DNA from 4 places in the Halomonas sp. BN3-1 genome. Region 1 is predicted to be linked to each of the others. Evidence: predicted binding sites of a transcription regulator. Region 1 holds the regulator's gene; each other region holds the start of a gene.

The links. Region 1 encodes sigma-54, which starts transcription at its own class of promoters, with help from an activator protein. Its sites were predicted from a motif close to TGGCACNNNNNTTGCTNT; they were not measured.
Region 2: C9F12_RS04855 (HAD-IIB family hydrolase) is a predicted target of sigma-54. The motif match lies at 1,280-1,297, and genes of this name have one in related genera.
Region 3: C9F12_RS06885 (circularly permuted type 2 ATP-grasp protein) is a predicted target of sigma-54. The motif match lies at 1,331-1,348, and genes of this name have one in related genera.
Region 4: hmpA (NO-inducible flavohemoprotein) is a predicted target of sigma-54. The motif match lies at 1,641-1,658, and genes of this name have one in related genera.

What each region holds. Positions count from the first base shown of each region.
Region 1 is NZ_PYVV01000001.1:155,832-159,407, forward strand. It holds gene rapZ (RNase adapter RapZ) at 1-306, opposite strand, end outside; gene ptsN (PTS IIA-like nitrogen regulatory protein PtsN) at 360-845, opposite strand; gene raiA (ribosome-associated translation inhibitor RaiA) at 851-1,159, opposite strand; gene C9F12_RS00710 (RNA polymerase factor sigma-54) at 1,319-2,731, opposite strand; gene lptB (LPS export ABC transporter ATP-binding protein) at 3,013-3,576, opposite strand, start outside.
Region 2 is NZ_PYVV01000002.1:328,942-332,517, forward strand. It holds gene glyA (serine hydroxymethyltransferase) at 1-1,025, shown strand, start outside; gene C9F12_RS04855 (HAD-IIB family hydrolase) at 1,335-2,285, shown strand; gene C9F12_RS04860 (glycosyl transferase) at 2,282-3,502, shown strand.
Region 3 is NZ_PYVV01000004.1:49,326-52,901, forward strand. It holds gene C9F12_RS06880 (transglutaminase family protein) at 1-855, opposite strand, end outside; gene C9F12_RS06885 (circularly permuted type 2 ATP-grasp protein) at 1,439-2,896, shown strand; gene C9F12_RS06890 (alpha-E domain-containing protein) at 2,901-3,576, shown strand, end outside.
Region 4 is NZ_PYVV01000005.1:188,675-192,250, reverse strand. It holds gene norR (nitric oxide reductase transcriptional regulator NorR) at 1-1,364, opposite strand, end outside; gene hmpA (NO-inducible flavohemoprotein) at 1,854-3,038, shown strand; gene C9F12_RS08970 (tripartite tricarboxylate transporter permease) at 3,143-3,576, opposite strand, start outside.

The sequences.
Region 1 (3,576 bases):
CCGCGTGTGGGAATAACGCTCGAGCAGAATTCGCGCATCACTGGTCAGGTAGACCACCTGGCAGTCGATCGGACTCTGCTTGAGGGACGCCAGCTGGGCGGGGAAGCGTTCCAGTGCCTCAGGCAGGTTGCGGGCGTCGACGCTGACGGCGATACGGCGGGAATGACCGTTTTCCAGCTCGTCCACCAGGGCGCCCAGCAAGGTCGCGGGAAGGTTGTCGATGGCGTAGAACCCCAGGTCCTCCAGGGCTTGAAGGGCCACGGACTTTCCCGAGCCGGAGCGACCACTGATGATCACGAGCTGCATGTCCTGTCTCCTTGGGCAGGCGTCCATTGCTGATGGCCTAGGCAAGGCCGCGATCAGGAGGGAGTGTCGTCCCCTGGCGCCTGTTGGCGGATGGCTTCCTGCAGGCGCTCGTGAAGCTCGCGCTGGGAGCTGGCGTGGCGCAGACGGTGACGTGTGTCGGCGTCGTTCATGACGCCGGCGACCTGGCCGAGCAGGGCGAGATGGGCGTCGTCGGCCTCTTCCGGTACCAGCAGTACGAACACCAGATCGACGGGCTCACCATCGATGGCATCGAAGTCGACAGGTTCCGCGAGTTTGAGGAAGCCGGAGATGGGCGCCTTGCAGTGGGGGTTGCGGGCATGGGGAATGGCGACGCCATTGCCTATGCCGGTACTGCCCAGGCGCTCACGTCCGATCAGCCGACTGAAGACCTCCTGGCTGTCCAGGCTCGGGGTGTTCTGCGCAATGAAGGTGCTGAAAAACTCCAGCACCCTCTTCTTGCTGCCTCCCGGGACATCGAACAATGTGCGCTCGGGAGGGAGAATGGCTTCCAATGTCATGAGAGTCAGCGAATTCCGGCGCCTTGGGCGCGGGCTTGGGATTTTTCCTTGTGCTTGACCAGCTGGCGGTCCAGCTTGTCGGCAAGGGCGTCGATAGCAGCATACATGTCGCCGTCCTGCGCTTCGGCATGCAGGTCGGCACCGGCGGCGTGAAGGGTGCAGGCGGCCAGCTGGCGTTCCTTTTCCACCGAGAGGGTCACCTGGACGTTGGTGATGTTGTCGTAGTGGCGCTCCACACGGGTGAGCTTCTCTTGTACGTAGTCACGCAGGGGATCGGTCAATTCGACGTGGTGGCCGGTGATGTTGACTTGCATGACAGGCTCCTTGCTCTTTCGGGTGGTGGCTTGATTGTAACCCTTTTTCCGATCCTGCAAACCCCCTCGACGCTACGCAGAAAGACGCAGATGTCATGCGAAATTTCAAGTGCTTGCGCTTTCCCGATAACTAGGCTAGCGACGCCGCAGCGCAAGGCCTCAGCGCAGTCGCTTGCGCTCGCTGGAAGACGGAATATTCATGGCTTCCCGGTACTTTGCCACGGTGCGTCTGGCGACATTGACGCCGTCTTCCGCCAGCAATTCCACCAGTTTGCTGTCCGACAGAGGTTTGCGGGCAGGTTCCTTTTGAATCAACGATTTGATCATGGCGCGGATGGCGGTACTGGAATGGGCGTCGCCATCCTGGCCGACCTGGCTCGAGAAAAAATACTTCAACTCGAACACGCCGCGAGGCGTGTGCACGAACTTCTGGGTGGTCACGCGGGAGATGGTGGACTCGTGCATCTCCACCTTGTCTGCGATATCGGCCAGCACCAACGGTTTCATGGCCGCTTCTCCCTGCTCGAGGAAGTCGATCTGACGCACCATGATTTCCCGGCCGACCTTCAGTAAGGTGTCGTTGCGGCTGGACAGACTCTTGATCAGCCAGCGCGCCTCCTGCAGGTGGTCCTTGAGGAACTGGTTGTCCTGGCTCTTGTCCGCGCGCCGAATCAGTGCAGCGTAGTCGGGCTGGATGCGCAGTCGGGGCATTGCATCCGGGTTGAGTTCAACGCGCCAGCCCTCTTCGGTGTGGCGTACCACCAGGTCGGGTATGACGTAGTCGTTATCGCTGTCACCGAACTGGCTGCCGGGACGTGGGTCGAGGCTCCGGATCAGCTCGATGACGCTGTCGAGTTGGTCGTCATCGAGTCCTAGTCGGCGCTTCAGCAGACGTCGGTCGCCGCTGGCCAGCGCCTCGAGAAACTGTCTTACCAGTCGTCCGGCCTGGGGCAGCAGGACGGTATCGCGAGGCAGGCTATCCAGTTGCAGCATCAGACACTCGCGCAGGTCGCGGGCGAACACTCCGGTCGGTTCGAACTGTTGCAGCCGAACCAGCACCGCCTCCACCTTGGCGAGGGGAGGGGGGCGACGACCGTCTTGCTCGAGCCCCTGGGCAATGTCATCCAGTGTCTGCTCGAGATAGCCGTCGGCGTTGACCGCGTCGAGCAGGCTCTCGGCGATCAGGCGCTCCTGGTCGCTGACGTCGAGCATCGCCAGTTGCCAGCTCAGGTGGCTGTGCAGTGACTGGGAGCTTGCCTGGCGCTCGAAATCCGGCGCCTCGCCACTGCCGGCGGGGGTGGTGCCCAGGTCCTGGTAGGTGTCGGACCAGTCGCTGTCCACACTGAGTTCCGAGGGAATCTGATCCGCCCAGTCATCTTCCACGGCTTCCCTGGTCTGCTGTTCGCCGAACTCGTCCTCGAGTTCGAGCATGGGGTTGGCCTCCAGCGCCTGCTGGACCTCCTGGCGCAGGTCCAGGGTCGAAAGCTGCAGCAGGCCGATCGCCTGTTGCAGTTGCGGGGTCATGGTCAGCTGGGTACCGATGCGCAGCTGCAGTGACGCCTTGAGGGCCATGGGTCGGGATCCACCAGTGTTGTCGAAAGGCTTTACCCTAACGACGAGTCATCAGACATGCAAGCATCTTGCCAAGTTGGTGTTTTTTGACCTGTGGGAGGGAGTGTAAAGGTCGATGTGGAACAACTTGGTAGGGGGGAGGTGCTTCTTTCGAGGGAGGCCCTGTGTGCAAGGTGAGGCCGACCCTTTCGGGGCCGGCGGTTGGATGCTGATGCTGGCAAGTGTTGCGGCCGCTTGATGCGACTGCGACTGCGACTGCGGCTGTCGGGCGGCCCTGCGGTCTAGAGGCGGAAGTTCTCGCCCAGGTAGACCTCCTTGACGCGCTGGTTGGCGAGGATGGACTCGGCGCTGCCCTCGGCGATGATCTGGCCGTCGCCGACGATGTAGGCACGATCGCAGATATCGAGGGTCTCGCGCACGTTGTGATCGGTGATCAGGACGCCGATATCGCGGGCCTTGAGTTGACGAATGATGGACTTGATCTCGCCCACCGAGATCGGGTCGACCCCGGCGAAGGGTTCATCGAGCAGGATAAAGGCCGGCTCGGTGGCCAGGGCGCGAGCGATCTCGACCCGGCGCCGCTCCCCGCCGGACAGGCTCATGCCGGGGTTGTCACGAATATGGCTGACGTGGAAATCCTCGAGGAGTTGCTCGAGACGTGCTTCTCGGCCCTCGCGGTCGAGGTCCTTGCGGGTCTCGAGGATCGCCATGATGTTGTCGGCCACCGACAGCTTGCGAAAGATCGAAGCCTCCTGAGGCAGGTAGCCGATACCGGCCAGCGCGCGCTGGTGCATGGCCGCGCGGCTCAGGTCCCGATCATCGATGCTGATGCTGCCGGCGTCGGC
Region 2 (3,576 bases), on a different contig from region 1:
ATGCCAAGGAGCTGTTTGGCGCGAGCTACGCCAACGTCCAGCCGCACTCCGGCTCCCAGGCCAACGGCGCGGTCTTCCAGGCCCTGGTCAAGCCCGGTGACACCGTGCTGGGCATGAGCCTCGACGCCGGCGGTCACCTGACCCACGGCGCCCGCCCGAACTTCTCCGGCAAGCACTACAATGCCGTGCAGTACGGCATCGACGAGTCCGGCCGCATCGACTACGACGAGGTGGCCCGCCTGGCCCGCGAGCACCAGCCGAAGATGATCATCGCCGGTTTCTCCGCCTACTCGCAGATCATCGACTGGGCACGCTTCCGCGAGATCGCCGACGAGGTGGGTGCCTTCCTGCTGGTGGACATGGCCCACGTGGCCGGCCTGGTTGCCGCCGGTGTCTACCCGAATCCGCTGCCCCACGCCCATGTGGTCACCACCACCACCCACAAGACCCTGCGCGGTCCCCGTGGTGGCCTGATCCTGTCCGCCGAGAACGACGCCGACATCGAGAAGAAGCTGCAGTCTGCGGTCTTCCCCGGTGGCCAGGGCGGCCCGCTCGAGCACGTCATCGCGGCCAAGGCGATCTGCTTCAAGGAGGCCATGGCGCCCGAGTTCAAGACCTACCAGCAGCAGGTGGTCAAGAACGCCCAGACCATGGCCAAGGTATTTATCGAGCGTGGCTACGACGTGGTCTCCGGCGGCACCGAGGATCACCTCTTCCTGCTGTCGCTGATCAAGCAGGGCCTGACCGGCAAGGACGCGGACGCGGCCCTGGGTCGTGCCCACATCACCGTCAACAAGAACGCCGTGCCCGGTGATCCGCAGAGCCCCTTCGTGACCTCTGGCCTGCGTATCGGTACCCCGGCGGTCACCACCCGTGGTTTCGGCGAGAGCGAGTGCGGTGATCTGGCTGGCTGGATCTGCGACATCCTCGACGTCATGGCCAAGGGCGAGTCCACCGAGGCCATCGAGGCCGAGGTCAAGGCCAAGGTGGAAGAAGTCTGCACCCGTCTGCCGGTCTATGGCTGAGGGCCCGGCTGAGTGCCCGGCGGGGTGACCCGCCCGCCTGAGGCCATCAAAGACACCCCCGAGAGCCCCGCTCTCGGGGGTGTCGTCGTTCTGAGGCTGTGTGCTTGCAGCGGGGCGTCGGCAGACGATGCACCATTGTGGTGCCTTATCCTGCACCGGGCACGGCCGCGCCCGCCCCGGACCTGACGGGGCCTCGTTGCGCTGACGTCTACCTTCCCGTCATCTGCTTGTTTTCCCGTTGCTCTTCTCAGCGCTGGCGCAGCCCTTGCTTTGTATCTCGGTGAACCCTTTTGATGCGAAGGTCCCACCATGCACGCCAGCACGACCCCCCGAATCGGTGCCTTCGACGGGCCCAGGCTGCTGTTCACCGACCTGGATGGCTCGCTGCTCGACCACCATGACTACGGCTGGAAGCCCGCCGAGCCCTGGCTCGATGCCCTGCGTGAGGCCGGCGTCGCGGTGATCCCGGTGACCAGCAAGACCCGCAGTGAACTGCTCGGCCTGCGCCAGCAGCTCGGCCTCGCCGATCGCCCCTTTATCGCCGAGAACGGCGCGGTGATCGCGCTGCCCCCCAGCTGGTGTCACGCCCGACGTGAGGGACAGCCGGGCCCGGATGGCCTGGTGATCCGCACTCTCGGGGTGGATATCGGGCTGATTCGCCGGCGGGTGGCGATCTGGCGTGAGCGGCTGTCCGCGCGCTTTCTGACCATGAGCGAGATGGCGCTGGAGGACGTGGTGGCCTTCACCGGTCTGGATGAACAGGAGGCTCGCCTGGCACGCCTGCGCGAGGGCAGCGAGCCGCTGTTGTGGGAAGACGACGAAGCGCTGCTGCAGCGCTTTCGCGAGGGCCTGGCCAGTGACGGCCTGCGCATGACGAGGGGCGGGCGCTTCTGGCACGTGCTCGGCGACACCGACAAGGGCCAGGCGGTGCAATGGCTGTGCGCCCGCTTCGAGGCGCTCAAGGGCCGACGCCCCGAGACCCTGTCGCTGGGCGATGGCCCCAACGATGTCGCCATGCTCGAGGCCACCGATGCGGCGGTGGTGATTCGTGCCCGCCATAGCCTCGACGTGTCCCCGTGCCAGCCGCGCTTGTATCGCAGCGAGGCGCTGGGCCCCAGGGGCTGGGCCGAGGGGGTTGCGCACTTCTGGGGAGAGCAGGACGCGGCGGAGCCTGCCAGCAGCGCTGAGGCCGGCAGCGTAGATGCCGGCGGCGCCGACGACAAGGATCATCACAAGCTGGGCGAGGAGGGTGAGGCATGAGCGATTTCCACCAGAACGGCATCATCACCGACTTTCACAACCTGACCCGGCGCAAGGTCGAAGACCTGGAGGCGGATCTGGAGCGCTTCGGCCGCCAGCGCCCGCTCGGGCTGATCCTGCCGTCATTGTACTCGGAGCTGGAAGGACCGGCGCTGGATGCCATCGTCGAGTCGCTTGCTCAGGCGAGCTATCTGTCGGAGATCGTGATCGGCCTCGATCGTGCCGACCGGGACCAGTTTCTGCGGGCACGCGAGTTCTTTTCGCGCCTGCCCCAGCACCATCGCATCCTGTGGAATGATGGCCCGCGCCTGAGCGCGCTGGACGCGCAGCTGGCCGAGGAAGGCCTGGCGCCACAGCAGCCGGGCAAGGGCCGCAACGTGTGGTTCTGTGCGGGCTATGTGCAGGCCTCCGGGCGCACCGCTGCGGTGGGGCTGCATGACTGCGATATCCTGACCTATGACCGCGGCCTGCTGGCACGGCTGATGTATCCGGTGGCCCACCCACGCTTCAACTACGCCTTCTGCAAGGGCTACTACCCGCGTATCGCCGAGGGCAAGCTCAACGGCCGGGTCTCCCGGCTGATGGTGACCCCGCTGCTGCGGGCGCTGAAGATCATGCACGGGCCCTTGCCTTACCTGGACTACCTGGACAGCTATCGCTACCCGCTGTCGGGGGAGTTCTCGATGCGTACCGAGGTGCTGGACAACATCCGTATCCCCGCCGACTGGGGGCTGGAGATCGGGGTGCTGTCCGAGGTCCACCGCGACCACTCCACCAATCGGCTGTGTCAGGTGGATATCGCCGACGTCTACGACCACAAGCATCAACCGGTGTCTGCCGATGACGCGGCCACCGGGCTCAACCGCATGAGCCTGGATATCGCCAAGGCGCTCTATCGCAAGCTGGCCACCCAGGGTGTGGGTTTCTCGTCGGAAGGCTTTCGTACCCTCAAGGCCACCTACTATCGCCTTGCCCTCGACCTGATCGAGGCCTACGACCACGACGCCACCATGAACGGGCTGAGCCTGGACCGTCATGCCGAGGAGCAGGCGGTGGAGCTGTTTGCGGCAAATCTGATCGAGGCCGGTAACGCCTTTCTCGACAACCCCAGGGAGAAGCCCTTTATCCCCAGCTGGAACCGCGTGCGGGCGGCCTTGCCGGACCTGCCCGAACAACTTTATAGCGCGGTGGAGGCCGATAACGCGGGGGATGTCTAAGGCTTTGACGAAAAGTGTCTGCGCTCGGTAATACGGCGTTAAAAATCAGGTCAAAATGCTCATTTACACCACGT
Region 3 (3,576 bases), on a different contig from region 1:
GTCCACTTCCACCTCGAGGCGCTGGCGCCCACCACCGGTCACCACGCCCTTGAGCGGCGCCACGTCCTCGTAGTCGCGGCCCCAGCCAAGCAACAGGTGTCGTTCGCCGGCGCGCACACCGTTGGTGGGGTCGAAGTCGAGCCAACCCCAGCCGGGTATCAGCACGGAGAACCAGGCGTGGGAGGCGTCGGCGCCCATCAGTCGAGGCTGTCCTGGAGGCGGTAGCGTCTCGAGGTAGCCGCTGACGTAGCGCGCGGCCAGACCCACCGAGCGCAGGGTGGCGATGGCCAGGTGGGAGAAATCCTGACACACCCCACGGCGATGCTGGAGCACCTGGGACGGTGTCGTCTCCAGGTCGCTGAACTCGCTGTCGTAGCGGAATTCCTCATGGATGCGACGGTTCAAGCGCTCCACGCAGTCCACCAGATCGCCACCAGCGGGAAAACAGTCTTCTGCCCAGGCGGCGAGTAGCGGGCGGCGCTCGATATAGGCGGAGTTTTCAAGAAACGGCTGTGCTTCGCGGAAACCTGGCTGGTGGCGGTCTGCCAACAGCTCTCGACACCGCTCCCAGCCCATGATGGCCTGCGGTGGTGTGGCGCGAGGCGAGGTCATGACCTGCGCCTCCAGCGTGATCTCGAGCTGGGTATGGGGGGTGTCGACCGCGAACAGCGCGATATGGTTGCCGAAGGCGTCCTGTCGGCTCTGGCGTAGCGACTCTCCCGGCGAGATCGACAAATGTGCCCAGGCAACCTGCTGGTAGGCCATCTCACGGGGCATCAGGCAGGCCTCGTTCTCGCTCAATGTCACGATCTCGCTGTAGTGGTAGCGCGTGGTGTGGCGAAGTCGATAGATCATCTGCCGGATCCCGCCGTGACACCCCTGCCAAGGCTGGCCACACGGCACCGCCTGGCGCCGCTGTCTTGAGCAGGGCAGGACAGCGGTGCGCACGAGCCAGGGAGGGCGGAACGAGAAGAGGCAGGCATGGGAAGCGAGGAGGCTCCTGGGTGTAGGCGAATGTTGCAGAAGGTGACGATATCCCCCCCGAACCGTGGCGACAAGATGTACCCGACTCCTGCTGATTGCTCAAGCTCGAAAGGTGGACGTTGTCAGCAACAGGGGTTTTCGACCGGCGTCGCAAGGGCTGATGATAGCTGCCGCTCACGCTCGCCAGGTGCCGCCCGGATTGCACCAGATCGGTGCTCGCTGCCCCTTCTTGCTGGCTCGTGGCGCACTTTCGGCAGGAGCAAGTGGTCGCTTTTTGTCCAAACTGCTCAATTGCGCCCGTCGGTCCGGCGAGAAGGCGCGGCGCTGTGTCCTATTCTCGGCGGCCTGGTACAGAGCTTGCTATACAGCAAGGAGGGACCCGGTACGGTCGAAGGCGGGGGTGCCATCGTCGTTGTCGGGTCGCCGGATGCCGAAAACAATCGAGGGTGTGCCGATGAGCCATGTGGATTGGCAGCAGTACGACTGCGCAGGGTTCTATGACGAACTGGTGGCGACGCCCGGGATGCCGCGGGAGGCGGCCAAGATGCTGTGTAACGTGCTCGCGGGCTTTGCCCCTGACGAGCTGGAAGAGCGCAAGAACGCAGCAGAGATCGCCATTCGCACCATGGGGATCACCTTCACGGTGTATTCCGAGGGCAGCATGATCGACCGCGCCTGGCCTTTCGACATCGTGCCTCGCATCATCCCCGCCGACGAGTGGCGACGCACCGAGGCAGGCCTCAAGCAGCGGGTCGAGGCGCTCAACCTGTTCATCGACGACCTGTACCACGACCAGAAGGTCGTCAAGGATGGCGTGCTGCCGGCGGCGGTACTCGAGCAATCCGTCAACTTTCGCCCCCAGTGTGTAGGGATCGATCCACCCCACGGGGTCTGGGCGCATATCTGCGGCTCCGATCTGGTGCGTGGTGGCGACGGCACCGTCTACGTGCTGGAGGACAACCTGCGGATACCGTCCGGGGTGTCCTACATGCTCGAGAATCGCAACGTGACCAAGCGCGTGCTGCCGGAGCTGTTCGCCTCGGGCAAGATTCATCCGGTCGACGACTATGTGCCCCAGCTTTACGACATGCTGGCGGGCATGTCGCCACGCCATTGGGACGATCCCCAGGTGGTGGTGCTGACCCCGGGTATCTACAACTCGGCCTACTACGAGCACGCCTACCTGGCCCAGCAGATGGGCGTGCAGCTGGTCGAGGGGCCGGATCTGCTGGTCGATGACGACGACGTGGTCTACATGCGCACCGTCCAGGGGCTGACCCGTGTGGACGTGATCTACCGCCGCGTCGACGACGCCTTCCTCGACCCGGAGGCGTTTCGCAAGGACTCGGTACTGGGCGTACCCGGATTGATGCGGGCCTGGCGCAGCGGCAAGGTGGCGCTGGCCAACGCCCCGGGGGCCGGTGTCGCCGATGACAAGGTGGTCTACGCCTTCGTGCCGAAACTGATCAAGTACTACCTGGATCAGGAGGCGCTGCTGCCCAATGTGCCGAGCTACCTGTGCATGCTCGAGGAAGACCGCCGCTATGTGCTGGAGCACCTGCATGAACTGGTGGTAAAGCCCGCCAACGAGTCCGGCGGCTACGGCATGCTGATGGGGCCTCAGGCCTCCCAGGCCGAGCGTGATGCCTTCGCCAGGCTGATCCAGGAGGACCCGCGCAACTACATGGCCCAGCCCATGCTGAACCTGTCCACCACCCCCACGCTGTTCGATGGCAGGCCCGAGCCGCGCCACGTCGACCTGCGCCCGTTCATCCTGTCGGGCCAGGACGGCGCCTACGTCACCACCGGTGGCTTGACCCGTGTGGCCCTGGTCAAGGGCTCGCTGGTGGTCAACTCGTCCCAAGGGGGCGGCAGCAAGGACACCTGGATCGTCGAGACGGGGGAGGACTGAGACCATGCTGATGCTTTCCAGAGTCGCCGAAAACCTGTACTGGATGGCCCGCTACATCGAGCGTGCCGAAGATACCGCCCGGCTGATCAACGTTTCCAGTCACCTGATGCTCGACATGCCCTACCGCCAACCGCTGGGATGGGCGGCGATGGTCGATATCACCGGGGGCGCCGAGGTGTTCGAGACCCTCTACGACGAGCCCAACGATCGCAACGTGGTGCAGTTCCTGTGTGCCGACCGACGCTACTCCGGCTCGATCCTGTCCGCCCTTGCCCAGGCCCGCGAGAACCTGCGTACTACTCGGGACGTGGTACCGCGGGAGGTATGGGAAGAGATCAATCAGCTTTACATGACTGCCGGTGCCCACGCCGATGCGGGCCTCGGCCCGGGTCGTCGCGAGCGCTTCCTGAAGCTGGTGATTCGTGGCTGTCAGACGTTGATCGGGTTGATCGAGGGCACCCTCAGCTACGGTGGGTCACGGACCTTCATGATGCTCGGGCGCCAGCTCGAACGGGCCGACATGATCACCCGCATCATCGATGTGCGCTCGGCCAACCTGCTGCAGCGTGACAGCGACGAGATTCGTCCGTTCGAGCACCTGCAGTGGATGAGTGTGCTCAAGTCGTTGACGGCCTACCAGATGTATCGACAGCACGTGCGCTGTCGGGTCAGGGCCACCG
Region 4 (3,576 bases), on a different contig from region 1:
GCGGGCGCGCCAGTTACCCGGGCTGTCGCCGGCGCCAGCCCCAGGTGGTCGACCTCGATGCGTACGCTACGGCGGCGAGCATCGGGCGTCCCGAGCACGTCCACCGAGGCCAATGCCAACAGCGAGGCACGTGCCAGCAGTGACTCCAGCTCACGTACGTTGCCGGGCCAGTGCCAGGCCGCCAGCGACACCCGCGCGGCCTCGCTCAGGCGCAGGTTGCCGACGCCGAGACGCACCCGGTTCTGCTCCAGGAAGTGTCCGACCAGCAGCGCCAGGTCCTCGGGACGCTGGCGCAGCGGGGGTACCTCCAGCGGAAAGGCGCTGAGCCGATGATAGAGATCCTCGCGAAAGCGCCCCTGGGCGACCTCCAGGGCAAGATCCCGGTTGGTCACCGCGACCACCCGAACGTCGACATGCTGAAGCCGATCGCTGCCCAGCGGCTGGACCTCGCCTTCCTGCAGCACCCGCAGCAGCTTCGGCTGCAGCTCCAGCGGCAGCTCCCCCACCTCGTCCAGCACCAGGGTGCCGCCGTCGGCCATCTGGAAGTGCCCGCGATGGTCGCTGGTTGCCCCGGAAAACGCCCCGCGCCGATGGCCGAACAGGGCGCTCTCGATCAACGAGGCTGGCAGCGCGGCGCAGTTCACCACCACCAGTGGCCCATCGGCACGTCGCGAGCCGTGATGGAGGGCATGGGCGATGCGCTCCTTGCCGACGCCGGTCTCGCCCAGCACCAGCACGCTCATGTCGGTGGCGGCGACCAGTTCCACCGAGGCCATCAGCTTGCGCATGGCGCCACTGCGCCAGCCGGTCAGCCGACGCGGCAACTGGCCGTGGTCATCGCGCTGCAGGGCGAGCTGCAGGCGGGCGCCGTCCAGACGCCGGGACAGCCGCAGGCAGGTGCCCAGCAACTCGGCCGCCGCCAGCAGGCCCTGATCGTCCAGCTCGGCCAGCGCCCCCGGGGTCAGGGCGTCAAGGGTGACCATGCCGATCAGCTCATCGCCGTCGCGCAACGCCACCCCCAGACAGTCATGGACAGGGCTAAGACCGTCATCCAGCAGCCCGTCGTAGGGATCTGGAAGGGGCGAGTCCGCGGCAAAGCGGCAGACCCCCGGCGCCTCGGCGATGGCGGCGAGGCGAGGATGCTCGCTCAAGGCGAAGGTCCTGCCGGCCAAGCCCTCGGGCAGGCCGATGGTGGCCACCGGCCTGAGACCGGAGCCCTGCGCCACCAGCAGCGCGCTGGCATCCGCCGCGGTGGGGGCCACCAGTGATTCGAGCACGCCCTGCCAGGCCTCGGCGAGCTCGGGGCCCTGCTCATCGCCCAGGCGCTGCAGCAGGGCACGCAGGCGTCGTAGAAAGCTGACCACCTCGAATGTCCTTTTGACTATCAATAGTGTCAAAACGATAGCACTTGTAGTGTCAGATCGACATGCAACCTCGATCTCGTTCACAAGAGGTACCGCTGTCCTGGGCGAATACCGGGACAGAATCGGGTCGGAAACGTGGCCGGGAACCGGGCCAGAAAAAGGGAGCCGGGTAGCGTGACCAGCGCTCTCGACACGCGCCCTGTGGATCCACACTGCCCGCTCATTACCCACTCTGGGTCACCCGCACTGTGGCAAGTTGGCGCACCTCAAGCGAAGCGGCATATCGCTTGCTCCATACAGGGTAAAGAAAGTCGACGAGCGATACGCCCCGACCCCGTGGAAGCACCGAAGGTGTCGAGGCATATCAACCGATGCTCTGTTCACAAGCTGTAGAGAAAAAGTAGGCCCAAACGAGCCAGGCCTCCGACGCGGTGAAGGTTTTTTGCCACAGTGGGAGCGCGCTGCGCCATATCCCTGACAGGAGACGCCATGACCACCGCTGCCCAAGACGCCATCATCGATGCCACCGCCCCTCTGGTCGCCGAACATCTGGACGCCATCACCGCCCGTTTCTATCCGCTGATGTTCGAGCGCTACCCGGAGGTCAAGGCGGTGTTCAACCAGGCCCACCAGGCCGACGGTGGCCAGCCGAAGGCGCTGGCGCGAGGGGTGCTGGCCTATGTCGGCCTGCGCCGCCAGCCCCAGGAGGTCATCGACTCGATGCAGACGGTGATCAGCAAGCACGTCTCGCTGGGCATCCAGCCCGAGCAGTACCCCATCGTCGGCGAATGCCTGATGGCCGCCATCGGCGAGGTGCTGGGCGAGGTGGTGACGCCGGAGATCGCCGACGCCTGGGCGGCCCTGTACAACGACCTGGCCGCGCTGTTGATCGCTGCCGAAGCCGAGCGCTACCAGGCCTTCGCCGATCGCCCCGGCGGCTGGCGTGGACTGCGCGAGTTCCGTGTCGCCCAGATCCAGCGCGAGTGCGAGGTGATTCGCTCCTTCACCCTGGAGCCGGTCGACGGCCAGCCGGTGGCCGACGCCGAGCCCGGCCAGTACATCGGCCTGCGTCTGGCGGTGGACGAGGCAATCGTGCATCGCCACTACAGCCTGTCCGGCAGCCCCAACGGCCGTAGCTATCGCATCTCGGTGAAACAGGAGCCGGGCGGTCTGGTCAGCAACTTCCTGCACCAGCAGATGCGCGTCGGCGACACCCTGGAACTGCTGCCCCCCGCCGGTGAGCTGACCCTGGACGATGGCAACGCGCCGGTGATGCTGATCAGCGGCGGTGTCGGCCAGACACCGATGCTGCCGCTGGCGCGCCAGGCCCTGGCCCAGGGACGCCGGGTCTGCTACGTCCACGCTGCCCGGAACATCGACCACCACGCCTTCCGTGGCGAGGTCGAGGCCCTTGCCCGAGACTATCCGCAACTGCTGACCCGGGTCTGCGCCTACGAGGAAGGCGACGGCGGCGACATCAAGGGCCGCCTCGAGCGTGAGCTGCTGGCCCGCCTGCTGCCCGGCGGCGACGCCCAGTGCTACTTCGTCGGCCCGCCGCCCTTCATGAGCGCCATCGACAGCCATCTGGCAGAACTGGGTATCCCCGAGCAGCGCCGTCACTACGAGCACTTCGGCCCCTCGCGTCCGCTCGACCATAGCAAGAGCGTCGCCTGACAAGCGCGTCTGACCGTCGCGTTCCACTCAACCCACCACGACAAGGCCGCGCCCGAGGGCGCGGCCTTGTCGTGTCTTGCGGCGGTCGCTCACTGGCCAGGACATCAGGCGTGCTGTCGCGCCTCGGGCTTTCTCACCACCATGAAGTAGTAGAACACCCCGGTCAGCGCCAGGAAGAACAGGCTGTCGGGACTGGTGAGGAAGATCAGCGGGTTGCCGTCGGACAGCGACAGCGAGCGTCGGCAGTATTCCTCCAGGCTCGGGCCGAGCACGAAGCCGAGCAGCAGGCAGGCCACCGGATAGCCCTGACGCCGCAGCAGGAAGGCGAGCACCCCGAACACCAGCGCCAGTCCCATCTGGAAGATCGAGTAGGTAGCCACGTAGCAGCCGACCAGCGCGATCACCGCGATGCTGGCGTAGAGCACATCGCGGCGGATCGAGACGATGCGCACGAACCAGGGCCCCAGCACGTAGAGCGTCAGCGGCACCATCACCAGGGCCGCCACCAGCAGTGCCATGAACATCGGTGCCACCAGCG